Regions from separate parts of the Micromonospora sp. Llam0 genome, predicted to be linked through region 1. Evidence: riboswitches for the same ligand, from Rfam matches in the RefSeq annotation. Region 1 holds a riboswitch; each other region holds the start of a gene.

Region 1 (5,654 bases):
GCCGCCGGCGTCCGGCTCCGCGTGCCCTCGGTACGGCTCTGCACCGACAACGGCGCCATGATCGCAGCACTCGGTGACCTGCTCGTGCGTGCCGGCGTCACCCCCGACCGGCTCAATCTTGGCGCCAACCCGTCCGCCGTCCTGGACGGCGCGCTCCTGTACGGACACCGCCAGAAGCGAGCACCGTGAGCAGTCCGGCGTAGCGTGATTCCATGTCTTGTAGATCAGCGCCCGCCGAATCCGTAGGCCAGGCGACACGCACCGTTCATGGCCTACCCCGGGTCCGGCCCGGGCGGACACCTACGTGGTGTCCGCCCAGGCGCCAGCCTCGTCAGTTCCCGCGCAGCTGCGCAGCGGCGACGACCAGATGCCGCAGCGACGCCTCGACCTCAGCGTAACCACGGGTCTTCAGACCACAGTCCGGGTTGACCCACAACCGCCCGGCCGGTACGGCCGCAACTGCCCTACGGAGGGCCTCGACCACCTCGTCGCGGGAGGGCACCCGGGGCGAATGTATGTCCCACACCCCGGGGCCGACACCGCGCCGGTAGCCGATCGCAGCCAGATCGTCGAGGATCTCCATCTTCGAGCGTGACGCCTCGATGCTGGTCACATCGGCGTCCAGCGCATCGATCGCGGCGATGACCTCACCGAACTCCGAGTAGCACAGGTGGGTGTGGATCTGAGTATCATCGGCGACGCCGCTCGTCGCCAGCCGGAACGCGCCGACCGCCCAGTCCAGGTACGCCTGCTGGCCGGCCCTACGCAGCGGCAGGGTCTCCCGCAGGGCTGGTTCGTCGACCTGGATCACCCGGATTCCGGCCGCCTCCAGATCCCGGCATTCGTCGCGCAGGGCGAGCGCAACCTGGTCGGCGGTGTCGGCCAGCGGCTGGTCGGTACGGACGAACGACCAGGCCAGGATGGTCACCGGGCCGGTCAGCATGCCCTTGACCGGCCGCTTGGTGAGGGACTGGGCGTAGGTGGACCAGTCGACCGTCATCGGGGCCTTGCGGGCCACGTCGCCATGGATGATCGGCGGGCGGACACAACGGGAGCCGTAGGACTGGACCCAACCATGCTCCGTGGCCGCAAAACCGTCCAGCTGTTCACCGAAGTACTGCACCATGTCGTTACGTTCCGGTTCGCCGTGCACCAGCACATCCAGGCCCAGCTTCTCCTGCAGTCGGATGACGTGTTCGACCTCAGCGCGCATCCGCTCGACATAGCCGTCGTGGTCGAGCCGACCAGCCCGGTACGCGGCGCGGGCCCGACGCAACTCGTCGGTCTGCGGGAACGACCCGATCGTGGTCGTCGGCAACTCCGGAAGCCCCAGCCGCTGCTGCTGCGCGGCCGCCCGATCCGGATAGTCGCCACGCAGGCGGTCGGCGGGGCCGAGGGCTGCCAGCCGGGCACGCACGTCGCCGCGCCGCCACCCGACCGAAGCGACCGGCAGAGGTGGGGGCAGTTGCGCGATGCCGTCGCGCAGCGCCCTGCCGAGCAGGACCACCTCATCGACCTTCTGCCGGGCGAACGCCAGCCGGGCGGACAGCTCCGGGTCGAGCCCGCCTTCGACCGCGAGGTCGACCGGGACGTGCAGCAGCGAACAGGAGGTGGCGACGGCGACATGGTCGGCCAGCCCGGCAACGTTCGCTCCGACAGCGACGGCGGCCTGCAGGTCCGTACGCCAAATGTTGCGGCCGTCCACCAGCCCGGCGACGATCGTCCGGCCGCGTAGCGGCCCGGCTGCGGCGAGCCGATTCATACTTGCCGGCCCGGCCACCAGGTCCAGGCCAATCGCCTCCACCGCCGTGTCCAGCAACGCGGGCAGGGCGTCACCGAGTTCACCGAAGTAGGTGGCTACGAAGATCCTCGGCCGCTGAGTGACCTCCGCGAGGCGGGCGTAGGCGCCGCGCAGGGCGTCAATCTCGGCCGGGGTGCGGTCGGCGACGTAGGCCGGCTCGTCCAACTGCACCCAGGCCACCCCTGCAGCCGCCAGCGCGGCGAGGATATCGACGTACACCTCGACCAGCTCGTCCAGCCGGGAGAACGGGTCGTCGCCCTTGGCCAGCAGCAGGAACGTGGCCGGCCCGACGAACACCGGTCGAGTGGTGATACCCAGCTCACGGGCTTCGGCGTACTCACCCAACGCCTTCGCCGGGCTCGGACGGAAGACGAGGCCCGGGTCGATCTCCGGCACCAGGTAGTGGTAGTTCGTGTCGAACCACTTCGTCAGCTCCAACGCCGGCTCGACGTCGGCCCCGCGCGCCATCGCGAAGTAGGTGTCCAACTCGCCGAGCCCAAGCCGGGCGAACCGGCCAGGGATCGCACCAACGGCGACAGCGGTGTCGAGCACGTGATCGTAGTAGGAGAACGTGTTCGACGGAATCGCGTCGAGCCGGGCGTCGGCCAACGTCCGCCAGACCTCGGACCGCAGCTCAGCGGCGGTCCTCTCCAATTCCTCGGCGCCGATGCCGCCCGCCCAGTAGGCCTCGAGGACCTTCTTCAGCTCACGGTCGGCGCCGATGCGCGGATAGCCGAGCACAGTGCTCTGCCCGAATGCGGTAGTCACCAATGGGTCCTTCCCTCGAAGTGCCCGGCGGACACGGGAGGGGAGGAAGGCAGGGTACGGCGAGGTACCAGCTTCCGCCCTGGCCCTCCCGAGGAGCCGCCGGCGGCGCACACCGTGCGGCGTGCGCAGTGCTGGCAGGTCTTCGGACTCGTGGGCGTGACACGTCGGTCGCCTACTGGCCGTCGCTTCCCAGACCTTACGGTCCAGTGCTTCGTTGACGGCGGTCGTTCCCACTCACCGCTGCGGGGCAGTCCCGGTCTCACACCGGGTTCCCTCTTACGACGCCCCACCCAACCTACGGACGGGACGAACCAACACCGTCCGCCATCGTACGGGCCGTACCGTCGCGCCAGTGTCCGCCGCACGGGACACCGCAGAATTTCGATGCCCGGTCGACGAATCTGGGATGCCCACCTGGGGCCATACGGTCTTGGGCCTGACCCGGTTTGACGGACATCCCAGGTCAGAGGGGCTGTGTGCTCCTCGGGAGGATGTTCATCATGGAAGGCATGGGCAAGAAACCACGCCGGCCGCGCAGAGCGTTCACGCCGGAGTTCAAGGCGGAGATCGTCGAGGTGTGCCGGCGGGGTGACCGGACGATGGCGCAGGTCGCGAGGGACTTCGACCTGACCGAGACCGCGGTACGCGAGTGGGTCAGGCAGGCAGACCTCGACAACGGCACCCGGTCGGACGGGTTGACCAGCGAGGAACGCGACGAGTTGGCGCGGCTGCGGCGGGAGAACCGCCGGCTCCGCGAGGACGTCGACATCCTCAGACGGGCCACGGCTTTCTTCGTGTTAATGCCAGGCTGATCGATGTCCGGCGGGGTTCGCTCGTTTCTTCGTTGCCCCGGCCCGCGCGGCTGGTGGCTTGTCCTGATGTGCGGCCCCGTCGGACACCGCGCCGGGCGGGGAGTGGCTTGATAGGAGCCTGCGAACGCTCGATTGAGGCATGCCCCCTCGTCCGGCTCGTGGACCTGCCCCCTGTCTGCGGTGAGGAGCCGGCATGACCGTGATCGGAACCGACGCCCACAAACGCACCCTACGCTGGTCGCAGTTGACGACCTTGGCCGCAAGCTAGGTGAACGGACCATCGCCGCCACGGACGAGGGCCATCTCCAGGCACTGGAGTGGTCCGCCCGATGGACCCAGGTGACCTTCGCCGTCGAGGACTGCCGGCATATGACCCGCCGGCCGGAACGTGACCTGCTGCGCGCCGGGCAGCGGGTGGTGCGGGTGCATACCCGGCTGATGGCAGCTGCGCGTAGTCGCCGCAGCACACGGGCATCGCAGCATCGTGCTCGGTGCGTGGGGGTGCGGGGTGTTTCGCAACGATCCCGCGACCGTGGCCGACGCGTTCGCCCAAGCCTTGGACGCGGTCGCTCACTTCGATCACGTGGTGTTCGCCATCCGCGACAACCTGCCCGGAACACCGGTCCGCGCGGCGTTCGCCGAACGTTTCAGCCCAACGGCCGGCGAGCGGACCAGCGGCGACCCTTGTGGCTGACCACCGCCCGGTACGCCAGACACAACCGGCAATCCGCTTCCAGTTCCAGCTACGCCCGCTGGACCAGGTGCACCCCTGGGGTCGGGACAAACAGACGCTGCACTGGTTCGGACTCACCGAAGGCTGGTACTGGCTCGACCTCAACGGACATCAGCTGCTGCGCTACTCCGCCGAGACGGTACGCCGACGGCCATGACGATCCGCCGTACGCCGACTACTACGTCGTACGGCTCTGGGAAGACCTGCTGCAGCTACTCCCTACGATTCTGGAACCGATGCCCGCCGACCTGCTGCCCTTCATCGAAGCGGACGCCACGACCTGGACCGCCCGAGACGACGAATCCGATGCAGACACCACGGCCGAGGAGTGGTGCGGCGATCACTACCTGGACTTCGGCTACCTACGTAACGCCCCGAAGGTGCGCTGCTGGCGCACGATCAGCACCGACGACGACACAGTGACAATCGACTGGTGGAACCAGCGCCTCGACCCGGACGACGACATCGTCTTCACCGGCCCAGTACGGGGACGGATCGCTTTCTGCACTCAGCAGTTCACCGACGCGGTGCGCGATCTGGATCGCCAGCTGATGGTTGCCATGGACAAGCAGGTCAGTGAGTTGGAGCGGCGCGGTTCTCTGCCCGGCGTCGAACTGGATCTGGTCGCGTTGCGCAACGAGCACCGCCAGCGCACCACCTGGCTCGCCCACGCCCTGGACCGGACGCCAGCGACGAGCCAGCCGGTGACGTAGCGGGAGTAGATGTCGATGACGACGTAACACCGGTACCAGACGCCTTTGACAGGTCCCTTCAACGCGGTGATGTCCCAGGACCACACCTGACCGGGTCCGGTCGCGACCAGCTCGGGCCGTACCCGGGGTGGGTGGGTCGCCAGTCGGCGTCGTTCCCGGCTCTGCCCCGCCGCGCGGGCGATGCGGTACATCGTGGACATGGAGCAGTGGTAGCGGCCCGCGTCGAGTTCCCGCGCCCACACCTGAGGAATCGCCAGATCGGCGTAGGCAGGCGAGTTCAGCACCGCGAGGACCCGGTCACGTTCGGCCGGGCTCAGCGCCTGCGGCGGCGGGTTCCGGGGCAGCCACGGCCCGTGTCGCGGACCGACCGGGCGCGCCCGCCGGTAGTAGGTCGCCCGCGAGGTCCCGGTCAACGCGCACGCCCGCTGCACCGAGATGTCCGCATCGCGCAACTCGCCGAACACGGCGGTCAGGACCTCCTCGGCGGGTTGTCGTTGTCCGCGCTCTCGGAGAGTTCTTCCAAGAGCGCGTGCGCTTTTCCCATGATGTCCAACGCCATCCGGGTCTTCTTCAGGTCCGCCTGCAGTTTCTCGTTCTGCCGGCGCAGCTTCTCCAACTCGATCTGTTCCGCGGACTTCTTCACCCGCGACCCGACCGCCGCGGTGCCGGCGCCCATCGCCGCAGGGGCATCGGGGCCGAGTTGCCCGGCGTCGCGGGCCCGTGTCCATTCGACGATGTGCGACGAGTACAGGCCTTCCCGGCGCAGGATCGCACCCTTCTCTCCGTTCGGGGCGTTCTCGTACTCGGCAACCATCGCGAGCTTGTAT
Region 2 (5,654 bases), 790 kb from region 1:
CATCGCCAGCACCAGGTCGACCCGGGCCGTGCCGACCGGTGCCGAGCCGAGCACGTGCAGCCCGTCGCGGATCTGCACGTCCTTGACCTCGCAGAGCCAGCCGTCGACGTGCAGCAGGAAGTCGTCGAACTCGGCGTCGTGCGGCCGGTCGTCCAGACCGAGGTCGTGGTCGAGCCGGGCCGCCTGGATCAGCGTCCAGATCTGCGCCCGGATCGCCGGCAGCTTCGCCGGGTCCAGGGCGGCGATGTTCGCGTGCTCGTCGAGCAGCTGCTCCAGCCGGGCGATGTCGCCGTAACTGTCCGCCCGGGCCATCGGCGGCACCAGGTGGTCGATCAGGGTGGCGTGCGCCCGGCGTTTGGCCTGGGTGCCCTCACCGGGGTCGTTGACCAGGAACGGGTAGATCAACGGCAGGTCGCCGAGGGCGGCGTCCGGCCCGCAGGCGGCGCTGAGCCCGACCGTCTTGCCCGGCAACCACTCCAGGTTGCCGTGCTTGCCGACGTGCACCACGGCGTGCGCGCCGAAGCCGTGCTCCAGCCACCGGTACGCGGCCAGGTAGTGGTGGCTCGGCGGCAGGTCCGGGTCGTGGTAGATGGCCACCGGGTTGGCCCCGAAGCCGCGTGGCGGCTGCACCAGCAGCACGATGTTGCCGGCGCGCAGTGCGGCGAGCACGATCTCGCCGTCCGGATTCCGGGACCGGTCCACGTACAGCTCGCCCGGTGGCGGACCCCAGTGCCGTTCGACCTGGTCACGCAGCTCGGCCGGGAACTCGGCGTACCAGCGGCGGTAGTCGGCGGCCGGGATCCGCACCGGGTTGCCGGCCAGCTGATCCTCGGTCAGCCAGTCCGGGTCCTGCCCGCCGGCGGCGATCAGCGCGTGCATCAACGCGTCGCCGTCGCCGTCAGCCAGCCCGGGGACCGCGTCGGGGCCGTCCGACGGCCCGACGTCGTAGCCGGCGTCGCGCAACGTCGACAGCAGAGCCAGCACACTGGCGGGGGTGTCGAGCCCGACCGCGTTGCCGATCCGGGCGTGCTTCGTCGGGTACGCCGACAGCAGCACCGCGATCCGTTTGTCGCCCGCCGCGACGTGCCGCAGCGCGGCGTGACGCACCGCGATGCCGGCCACCCGGGCGGCCCGCTGCGGGTCGGCGACGTAGACCGACAGCCCGTCGGCGTCGATCTCCTTGAACGAGAACGGCACGGTGATCAGCCGGCCGTCGAACTCCGGGATCGCCACCTGGGTCGCCGCGTCCAACGGGGACAGCCCGTCGTCGGTGGCCGCCCAGGTCTGCCGGGAGCTGGTCAGGCAGAGTCCCTGCAGGATCGGCACGTCCAGCTCGGCGAGGGCGCCGACGTCCCAGGCGTCGTCGTCGCCCCCGGCGCCGGCGGTCGCCGGTCGGGTCCCGCCGGCGGCCAGCACCGTCACCACCAGGGCGTCGGCCTGCCGCAGGGTGGCCAGCAGCCGCTGGTCGGGGGAGCGCAGCGAGGCGCAGTAGACCGGCAGTGCCCGGCCGCCGGCGGCGTCGACCGCGTCGCACAGCGCGTGCACGAAACCGGTGTTGCCGGCCAGGTGGTGGGCCCGGTAGTAGAGCACCGCCACGGTCGGCCGGCCCGGTCCGTCCGGCGTCGTCGCGCGCTCCAGCACGCCCCACTCCGGGGCCGGCCGTGGCGCGGCGAAGCCGTGCCCGGTGAGCAGCACCGTGTCGGACAGGAATCGGTGCAGTTCGGCCAGGTTCGGAGGGCCGCCGTGGGCCAGGTAGGCGTGCGCCTCGGCGGCCACTCCGGCCGGTACGGTGGAGAGCTCCATCAGGGCGGCGTCCGGGGCCTGCTCACCGCTGAGCACCACCACCGGACGGGGCCCGGCCAGCAGCGCGTCCAGCCCGTCCGGCCAGGCTCGGCGGCCGCCGAGCAGCCGGACCACCACCAGGTCGACGCCGGACAGCAGCTGCGGAAGGTCGTCGACCGACAGCCGGGCCGGGTTTGCCAGGCGCCAGGCGGCACCGCTGGCCCGCCCACTCAGCAGATCAGTATCTGAAGTGGACAAAAGTAGCATCATCGGACGCCCGGTCCTCCCTCGGGGTCCGCGCCCCGGGTCGTCGGTCGCGGCGACCGGAGTCTCCTGGCTCCCGGATCAACGCTCGCCCCGGCCTTCCGGCACCCGACTAAGGGGACCGTGGCCGTCGGTGGGGTCTGCTCCCCGGTGACAGTGGCGGGACCGCACCGGATTCACACCGGACTTCCTCCGCTTGTCGCCGCGTCTGGCTACCGAACACTGTCACGACCGGCGGACGTTTCGTCAAGGTGTGATGTACTCGCCGTGCGGCGGCCGCCTTCCGGGGACGACCCGTAGTATCCGCCGGGTGCCCGCCTTGCCATCGTCGCCCGCCCGGGGCGCACCCGATGCCTGCCCCGGCGCCCTGCAACTGCACCCGGCCGCCGACGGCCTGCTGGCCCGGATCCGCTGCCCCGGAGGGCTGCTCACCGCCGTCCAGCTCCGGCTGCTGGCCGCCGTCGCCCGTGACCATGGTGATGGACATCTCGAACTGACCAGCCGGGCAAACGTCCAGGTGCGCGCGGTCGCGGCCGCCGCCACCGGACCGCTCGCCGCCCGGCTGCGCGCCGCCGGGCTGCTGCCGTCTACCACGCACGAACGGGTCCGCAACATCCTCGGCTCCGCCCTCGCCGACATCGACACCCCGGCGGCCTGGGACGTCGGGGCGCAGGTCCGCGCCCTCGACGCGGCGATCTGCGCGGAGCCGGACCTGGCCCGGCTCTCCGGGCGGTTCCTCTTCGCCGTCGACGACGGCCGAGGCGACACTGTCGCGTCCCGAGCCGACGTCGGTCTACTGCCCGGTCCGGACGACGACGTGGCCGTGCTGCTCGCCGGTAGCGACCACGGGCTGCGGTCTCGGCCCGCCGACGCGGTACGGGCCGCGGTCGCCGCCGCCCGTGCCTTCCTGGACGATCCGGACGCGGCGGCCGGCAGCGCGTGGCGCCTCGATGACCTGACTCCGGCAGCGCTGGACCGCGTCGTGACCCGGGCCGGCGCCGCACCCGGGGTACGGCGTACCGCGCGGCGGTGGCAACCACCGACGCCGGCCGGCGGCCCCGCCGTGCCGGTCGGGGTGCGGCACCGACCCGACGGCGGCTTCGCCCTCGTCGTGGCGGTCCCGTTGGGACGGTTGACAGTCGACCAGGTCGACCTGCTCGCGGCCGCGTCGCCGCAGCTGCGGATCACGCCGTGGCGGGGGATGGTGCTGCCCCGGGTGACCGACCCCGCCGGTTGGGCGGACCGGTTCACCTGCGCCGGGCTGGTTACCGACCCCGGCTCGCCGTGGCTCGGAGTGACCGCCTGCGCGGGGCTGCCGGGCTGTGCCCGGTCGCGGGCCGACGTGCGCGCCGACGCGGCAGCGACGCACGCCGGGCGGCCGGCCCCGACCGGCGATGTGCCAGCACCGGGGCGCCGTCACCGCCTGCCGGTGCACTGGATCGGCTGTGAGCGTGGCTGCGGCACCCCGGCCGGGCCGGTGGTCCGGGTGACCGCCACCGGTGACGGGTACCAGATCGACGTCCCCGACCGGACCAGCGTCCACCTCCCGACCGGGGCCGCTCTCGGCGCGGCCGTCCAGACCGCACGTGAGGAGCCATGATGGGCCATGTCCGCGACGCGGCCGAGATCTACCGGCAGTCGTTCGCCACCATCCGTGCCGAGACCGACCTGAGCCGATTCACCGCCGAGCAGGCCCGGGTCGCGGTGCGGATGATCCACTCCTGCGGGATGGTCGACCTGGTCGACGACCTGGTCTTCTCGCCGCAGGTGGTGGCCGCCGCCCAGGGCGCGTTGCGGGCCGGTGCGCCGATCCTCTGCGACGCCACCATGGTCGCCGCCGGCGTCACCCGGCGCCGGCTGCCGGCCGACAACCCGGTGCTCTGTACCCTGTCCGACCCCCGGGTGCCGGAGCTGGCCGATCGGCTGGGCACCACTCGCAGCGCTGCGGCTGTCGAACTGTGGGTCGACCGCCTCGACGGCGCGGTGGTCGCCGTCGGCAACGCACCGACTGCGCTGTTCCGGCTGTTGGAGCTGGTCGACGCCGGTGCCGGCCGGCCGGCGGCGGTGCTCGGCGTACCGGTCGGTTTCATCGGCGCGGCCGAGTCCAAGCAGGCTTTGATCGACCATGGTGGACTGGAACACCTGGTGGTCCGGGGACGACGCGGCGGCAGCGCGATGGCCGCCGCCGCGCTCAACGCGATCGCCAACGACGACGAGGGACAGGTGGGGCGTTGAACGCGCGTCGTGGCGGAGCAGGCCAGCTGTACGGTGTCGGCCTCGGCCCGGGTGACCCGGAACTGGTCACCGTGAAGGCGGCCCGGCTGATCACCGCCGCCGACGTGATCGTGCACCACAGCGCCCGGCACGGTCGCAGCGTCGCCCGGTCCATCGCCGAGCCGTACCTACGCGCGGGACAGATCGAGGAGGCGTTGGTCTACCCGGTGACCACCGAGCGCAGCAGCCACCCTGGCGGCTACCGGGCGGCGATGGACGAGTTCTACGCCGACTGCGCGCGCCGGCTCGCCGCCCATCTCGACGCCGGTCGGACCGTGGTCGTGCTCGCCGAGGGCGACCCGCTGTTCTACGGCTCCTACATGCACCTGCACAAGCGGCTGGCCGACCGGTACCCGACCGAGGTGGTGCCCGGCGTCACCTCGATGAGCGGTGCTGCCGCCGCCCTCGGCCGGCCGTTGGTGGAGGCCGACGAGGTGCTCACCGTCCTGCCCGGCACGCTGTCCGGTGCGGAGCTGACCCGACGACTGGCCGACACCGACGCTGCCGCCGTGCTCAAGCTGGGCCGGACCTTCCCGGCGGTACGCGACGCGCTGACCGCCGCCGGCCGGCTCGACGACGCGTGGTACGTCGAACGGGCCAGCACCGGGGCGGAACGTGTCGAGCCGCTGGCCGGCGTCGCCCCGGAGTCCGTGCCGTACTTCTCCCTGGCGTTGCTGGCCAGCCGGCGCGGTGGCACCGTCGCGGCGAGCGCCGTCGAGACTGCCCGGTCCGGCCGGGGAGAGGTGGTGGTGGTCGGCCTCGGACCGGCCGGCCGGGACTGGATCACCCCGCAGGCCCAGGCCGCTCTCGCGGCCGCCGACGACCTGGTCGGGTACGGACCGTACCTGGACCGGGTGCCGGCCAACCCCCGGCAACGTCGGCATCCGTCGGACAACCAGGTCGAGGCGCAGCGGGCCGCGTACGCGCTTCGGCTGGCGGCCGACGGAGCCCGGGTCGCGGTGGTCTCCTCCGGCGATCCCGGGGTGTTCGCGATGGCCACGGCGGTGTTGGAGGTCGCTGCGGAGCCCCGCTGGAAGGACGTGCCGGTCCGGGTGCTGCCCGGCGTGACCGCCGCCCAGGCGGTGGCCGCCCGGGTGGGGGCACCACTCGGGCACGACTATTGCGTGCTGTCGCTGTCGGACCGGCTCAAACCCTGGCCGGTGATCGAGCGGAGGCTGCTCGCCGCCGCCCGCGCCGACCTGGTGATCGCGATCTACAACCCGGCGTCGCGCAGCCGGACCTGGCAGCTGGCCCGGGCCCGGGATCTGCTGCTGGAGCACCGGTCGGCACACACCCCGGTGGTGGTGGGCCGTGACGTCGGCGGCCCCGGTGAA
Region 3 (5,654 bases), 810 kb from region 1:
CGCCGCGCTGATCACTTCGGTGTTGATGGCCAGATGTTCGTGCCGTTCGGCGGCGACCAGCCGCCGCACCCGGTCGCCGGCGGCGGCCCGGCTGCCCAGGCTGCGTACCGCCGGATTGTCCGGGCCGGGTAGGTCGATGCCGTGCACGGTACGGAAATGCTGGCGCCAGACGTCCTGCCGCTGTACCGGCCGCGCGGGTCGGCGAAGCCGCGCGATGACCGGACCAGCTGGCATCCGGGCAGGCGCGCGTTCGGGGGCGTCGCTTGTCGGCCGTCGGATCGCGGTGGCCGGCAAGCGACGGCACCACGCGGGTCAGGACATCGGGGCGGACTTTCCCCAGCGGGGGGCGGCGAACCACAGCCTGGCGAGCCGGTCCGGGGGCGCGGCCAGGCCCGGACCGCCGGCCGCGATCCAGTCGACGACACTCGACAGTGATGTCTCGTCGAGCACACCGCCGAGCCACACCGGGCGGGCGCCCAGTCGGCGGGCCAGCGCCGCCGGCTGCACGACTACCACGTTGGACCGGTCACAGGCGTTGAGGCAGTCGGACACCCGTACCGACCCGGCGGCGCGCAGGATGTCGAGCTGCCGGTCATGGTCGACGTCCGGGTGTTTGCGACAGGTGCCGCAACAGCAGCCCCGGCAGACGGTCACCCGGACGGGGTGCCCGGGTGCCGGGCCTGCCGGCCCGTGCTCCGCTCCCGCCGCGCCGTCCTGCGCCGTCACGCGACGTCGGCGAGCGTGGCCCGCCGGTCACCGGTCCGGGCCGGGGTGAGTAGCAGTCCGAACACCACCCCGAGGACCGTCCACATCGCGGCGAGCTGTGCCAGCGAGGCGAGTCGGAACTCCCACAACAGCGCCGCCGGGATGTCGGCGGGCACGTCGACCCCGGAGGCCGGCCAGAGCGCCAGCAGCAGGGCGTACCCGACGACGGCCAGCGCCGCCGCGACCACCGTCCGGTAGGGTGCCGGCCGCGCCCAGCCGGCCAGCCGCCGGTGGGCCAGCAGCGCCAGCCAGGTGACGGCGGCCGCGGCGATGATGAACGAAAGGTACTGTCCGGTGCGCTGGTTGACGGTGTCCGGGTCGCCGACGCCCGGCGGGTTGGCCGGGAAGTGGATCGCCGGTAGCAGCGCCACCACGACGAAGCCGAGCCCGGCGAGCAGTCCCACCCGGCGGAAGTCATCCCGGCCGGGCAGCAGGTGCCGGGTCGCCGCGAAGACCACGGCGACGATCAACGCCAGGCACAGCGCCACCGCGACGGTGGCGACGAGCCCGCCGAAGACCTGCATGGCCCGACCGACCAACTCCTCGTCGTGGCTGTGTCCGGCCGTCCCGGTCGCCGCGCGGGCCTCTTCGACGACCAGCGCCGACTCGATCTGTGGTTCAACGATCAGCAGGGCCGCCAGCGCGCCCGCCACGCCGGCGGCCGTACCGGCGAGCAGGCTGCGGCCCAGTACCGCGCCGAACGGGTAGGTGCTCATCGGAGCTGACCCCCGCTCAGTGGCACGGGACGCCGAGTGCGTGCCGGCCGTCGTGGGTGAACTCGTGCACGAACTCGGCGGCACCGGCCAGCACCAGCCCGTTGTCCTGCGCGACCAGGTAGATGACGACCGCTGCGACGGCGGCCAGCAACCAACCGGCAAGCGGTACGCGGATGGCGGTGGGGGTGATGTCTCCGCCGACAGAAGGTGCAGTCATGCCAGGAAATCCTCTCGTCCATGCCTCGTGGCGATGCGGTACATGCCACGGCCGGTCTCCTGGCTCCCGGATCGTCGCGGCCGTCCCGCCTTCCCGGACCGTCGTCGGCCCAGTGGCGTGGTGGAACGGACACTTCCCGGTCACAGTGGCGAGGACCACGCCGGACTCACACCGGCTTCCCGAACACCGTGGCCTGCGCAGCGTACCGCCGTCGTGACCGCCCGGGCAATGGCTGCGGCGGTGGCCGGTACCGGGACCGGCGCCACGTTGACGGTGGACCTCCGGTGGGGGAGCATGACCGGCACGAGCGGTGCGCGGAGGAACCCGGTGCGAATCCGGGGCGGTCCCGCCACTGTGACCGGTGAGTTGCGTCCCCTTGAGACAGCCACTGCCCCGATGGCGGGAAGGCTCGGGACGCGACGTCGATCCGGCAGCCAGGAGACTCCGGCCGCTCGCTGGTCCACCGGTACGCGGGCGTGGACACCCGCGGGAGGGATTCACCATGCACACCTGTCGGCCCCTGCCATGACGCCGTACCCGTTCACCGCCGTCGTCGGCCTGCCCGACCTGCGGCAGGCCCTGCTGCTCGGCGCGGTGCACCCCGGCATCGGTGGAGTGCTCATCCGGGGTGAGAAGGGCACCGCGAAGTCGACGATCGTCCGCGCGCTCGCCGGGCTGCTACCGGAGGTCGACCGGGTGCTCGGCTGCCGGTTCGGCTGCGACCCCGCGGCCCCGGACCCGGCCTGCCCGGACGGACCGCACACCGCGCCGGTGACCGCACGCGGCGGCCCGGCCGCCCTGGTCGAGTTGCCGGTCGGCGCCACTGAGGACCGGGTGGTCGGCACCCTGGACATCCAGCGGGTGCTCAGCGCCGGTGTGAAGGCGTACGAGCCGGGGCTGCTCGCCGCCGCGCACCGGGGCCTGCTCTACGTCGACGAGGTCAACCTGTTGCCGGACCATCTGGTTGATCTGCTGCTGGACGCGGCGGCGATGGGCCGGGCCCACGTCGAACGCGACGGGGTGTCGGTCAGCCACGCCGCCCGGTTCCTGCTGGTCGGCACGATGAACCCGGAGGAGGGCGAGCCGCGTCCACAGTTGCTGGACCGCTTCGGGTTGATGGTGTCGGTGGCCGCGCCGACCGAGGTGGCCGACCGGGCCGAGGTGGTGCGCCGGCGGCTCGCGTACGAGACCGACCCGGTGGCGTTCGCGGACCGCTGGCGGTCCGCCGACAACCAGCTCGCGCTGCGGGTACGCGACGCGCGGGCCGCCCTGCCTGCGGTCACGCTGCCCGATGCTGAGATCGACCGGATCGCCCGGATCTGCCTGGCGTACCAGGTGGACGGTATGCGGGCCGACATCGTGATGGCCCGCGCCGCCGTCGCGTTGGCCGCCTGGCGGGGCAAACTGGCAGTCACCGCCGCCGAGGTCGCCGACGCAGCCCGGCTGGCGCTGCCGCACCGGCGGCGCCGTGACCCGCTCGACCCGCCCGGCGCCGACGAGCAGCGGCTCGACGAGGTGCTGCGTGACGAATGCGGCGACGACGACCCCGGTCCTCCTCCGCCGCAGGGTCCGCCGCCACCGGACGGCGGCCCGTCGCAGGGTCCCCCCGACTCGGACGGCGGCCCACCTTCCGAGCCAGCTACGCCGGACGCCGGTGGGCCGGCGGACGGTGCCGAGCAGCCGGACGGCGTACCGCCGGGCGGTCCGGCTCCGGCAGCGGCCGGGCCCGCGTACCGGCCCCGGACACTGCGGCTACCCGGGCTCGGTGCCGGCGCGACGCCCGGCCGACGTTCGGCGGCCCACGCCGACCGGGGCCGGGTGGTCGGTGCCGGATCACCGACCGGACGGCCGTCGACGGTGCATCTACCGGCCACGGTGCGCGCTGCCGCATCCCGGGGCGCCCGCCGGATCACCCCCGCCGACCTGCGCCAGGCCCGCTACGTCGGCCAGGAGGCGAACCTGATCCTGTTCGTGGTCGACGCCTCCGGGTCGATGGCGGCCCGGCAGCGAATGACCGTGGTCAAGACCGCCGTGCTGTCGCTGTTGCGCGACGCCTACCACCGGCGGGACCGGATCGGGATGATCACCTTCCGGGGTGCCGCCGCCGACGTGGTGCTGCCGCCGACCAGCAGCCACGAGGTAGCCGTCGCCAAGCTGGCGCAGCTGCGCACCGGTGGCCGTACCCCGATCGCCGCCGGGCTACGGGCGGCCGCCACCACCGTCGCAGCCGAGCGTCGCCGCGACCCACGCCGCCGGCCGCTGGTCCTGCTGGTCACCGACGGGCGATCGACCAGCGGGCCGGATCCGACAGCCCTTGCGCCGCTGCTCGCCGGCACCGCGATGGTGGTACTCGACTGCGAGTCCGGTCCGGTGCGACTGGGCCTGGCCCGGCGGCTCGCCACCGGCTTCGATGCCGAATGGCTGCCGCTGGAGGCGCTGTCGGCGGTGGTGCCGCACCCGGGCGCCGTCAACCGGGCGACCGCTACGAACCGGGCCGGCGCCGCGCGCCGGGTCGGCCTCGCCGCCGGGAGGGCCGCCTGATGCCACAGGGCAGACCGGAACACGTCCCCGACGACGGGCTGACCACCCGGGCCCGGCGCCGTCAGCCGGTGCTTGCCGTCCACACCGGCCCGGGCAAGGGCAAGTCGACCGCGGCCTTCGGGATGGCGTTACGGGCCTGGTCGGCCGGCTGGCCGGTGGTCGTCTACCAGTTCGTCAAGTCCCCGAAGTGGAAGGTTGGTGAGGAGGCGGCCCTGCGTACCCTCGGCGAGTCCGGCCGGGGTGCCCCGGTCACCTGGCACAAGATGGGGGAGGGCTGGTCCTGGATCCAGCGCCCGGGCACCGAGCGTGATCACGCCGCCGAAGCCGCCGAGGGCTGGGCGCAGATCCGCCGGGATCTGGCCGTCGAGGCGTACCGGTTCTACGTGCTGGACGAATTCACCTACCCGATCAAGTGGGGCTGGATCGACGTCGCGGAGGTGGTGTCGGTGCTGCGGGACCGGCCGGGCAGCCAGCACGTGGTAGTCACCGGCCGGGACGCCGCCCCAGAGCTGATCGACCTCGCCGACCTGGTGACCGAGATGACCAAGGTCAAGCACCCGATGGACGCCGGACGCAAGGGCCAGCAGGGCATCGAGTGGTAGCCGTACCTCGGGTGGTGATCGCCGCACCCGGCTCCGGGCACGGCAAGACCACCGTGGCCACCGGCCTGCTCGCCGCCTACGCGGCCCAGGGCGTCCGGGTCGCCGGCTTCAAGGTCGGCCCGGACTACATCGACCCCGGCTACCACACGCTCGCCGCCGGCCGGCCCGGCCGCAACCTGGACCCGGTGCTGGTCGGTGAGGAGTGCCTCGCGCCACTGTTCGCCCACGGCGCCGCTGGGGCCGACCTCGCGGTCATCGAGGGCGTGATGGGGCTCTACGACGGCCGGGTCGGCGGCGCCGACGTCGGCTCCACCGCCCAGGTCGCGGCGCTGCTGGCCGCCCCGGTGCTGTTGGTCGTCGACGCGGCCGGGCAGAGCCGGTCGATCGCCGCACTGGTGCACGGGTTCCGGTCGTTCGGTCAGGTCCACATCGCCGGGGTGATCCTCAACCGGGTCGGCTCCGACCGGCACGAGCAGGTGCTGCGGGACGCCTGTGAGGAGGTCGGCGCCCCGGTACTCGGGGTGCTGCGTCGGCATCCGTCGGTCGACACCCCGTCGCGGCATCTGGGTCTGGTGCCGGCGGTGGAACGCGCCGTCGAGGCGCGTACGGCGGTCGGGGCGCTGGCGGAGCTCGTCGCTGCGTCGGTGGATCTCGCCGCGGTGGCGGCGGTGGCGGGTGCCGCGCCCCCGCTGGCGGTCGAACCCTGGTCGCCGGCGGCTGCCGTACGGCAGGCGGACGCCGGTCCCGGCGAGGACGTGCCGGGAGAGGCGAGCGGAGATCGGCCGGTGGTCGCCGTCGCCGGTGGACCGGCGT

The links. Region 1 has a riboswitch for cobalamin ahead of metE (5-methyltetrahydropteroyltriglutamate--homocysteine S-methyltransferase). Riboswitches for the same ligand answer to the same signal wherever they lie in the genome.
Region 2: linked by a shared signal. The riboswitch ahead of cobN (cobaltochelatase subunit CobN) and the one ahead of metE (5-methyltetrahydropteroyltriglutamate--homocysteine S-methyltransferase) in region 1 are both predicted to bind cobalamin.
Region 3: linked by a shared signal. The riboswitch ahead of EDC02_RS08275 (VWA domain-containing protein) and the one ahead of metE (5-methyltetrahydropteroyltriglutamate--homocysteine S-methyltransferase) in region 1 are both predicted to bind cobalamin.

What each region holds. Positions count from the first base shown of each region.
Region 1 covers NZ_RJJY01000001.1:2,639,585-2,645,238, forward strand. The annotation lists gene tsaD (tRNA (adenosine(37)-N6)-threonylcarbamoyltransferase complex transferase subunit TsaD) at 1-189, shown strand, start outside; gene metE (5-methyltetrahydropteroyltriglutamate--homocysteine S-methyltransferase) at 332-2,569, opposite strand; cobalamin riboswitch at 2,685-2,900, opposite strand; gene EDC02_RS11775 (transposase) at 3,079-3,381, shown strand; gene EDC02_RS11785 (hypothetical protein) at 3,890-4,075, shown strand; gene EDC02_RS42345 (DUF5984 family protein) at 4,068-4,271, shown strand; gene EDC02_RS40205 (DUF5984 family protein) at 4,321-4,827, shown strand; partial or broken gene EDC02_RS42790 (IS3 family transposase) at 4,857-5,027, opposite strand; gene EDC02_RS40210 (transposase) at 5,297-5,654, opposite strand, start outside.
Region 2 covers NZ_RJJY01000001.1:1,852,149-1,857,802, forward strand. The annotation lists gene cobN (cobaltochelatase subunit CobN) at 1-2,052, opposite strand, end outside; cobalamin riboswitch at 2,109-2,239, opposite strand; gene EDC02_RS08360 (precorrin-3B synthase) at 2,357-3,646, shown strand; gene EDC02_RS08365 (precorrin-8X methylmutase) at 3,643-4,281, shown strand; gene EDC02_RS08370 (precorrin-2 C(20)-methyltransferase) at 4,278-5,654, shown strand, end outside.
Region 3 covers NZ_RJJY01000001.1:1,833,057-1,838,710, forward strand. The annotation lists gene EDC02_RS08255 (helix-turn-helix transcriptional regulator) at 1-234, opposite strand, end outside; gene EDC02_RS08260 (hypothetical protein) at 313-654, opposite strand; gene EDC02_RS08265 (CbtA family protein) at 723-1,481, opposite strand; gene EDC02_RS08270 (CbtB-domain containing protein) at 1,498-1,698, opposite strand; cobalamin riboswitch at 1,730-1,904, opposite strand; cobalamin riboswitch at 2,016-2,143, shown strand; gene EDC02_RS08275 (VWA domain-containing protein) at 2,224-4,239, shown strand; gene cobO (cob(I)yrinic acid a,c-diamide adenosyltransferase) at 4,239-4,841, shown strand; gene EDC02_RS41435 (cobyrinate a,c-diamide synthase) at 4,835-5,654, shown strand, end outside.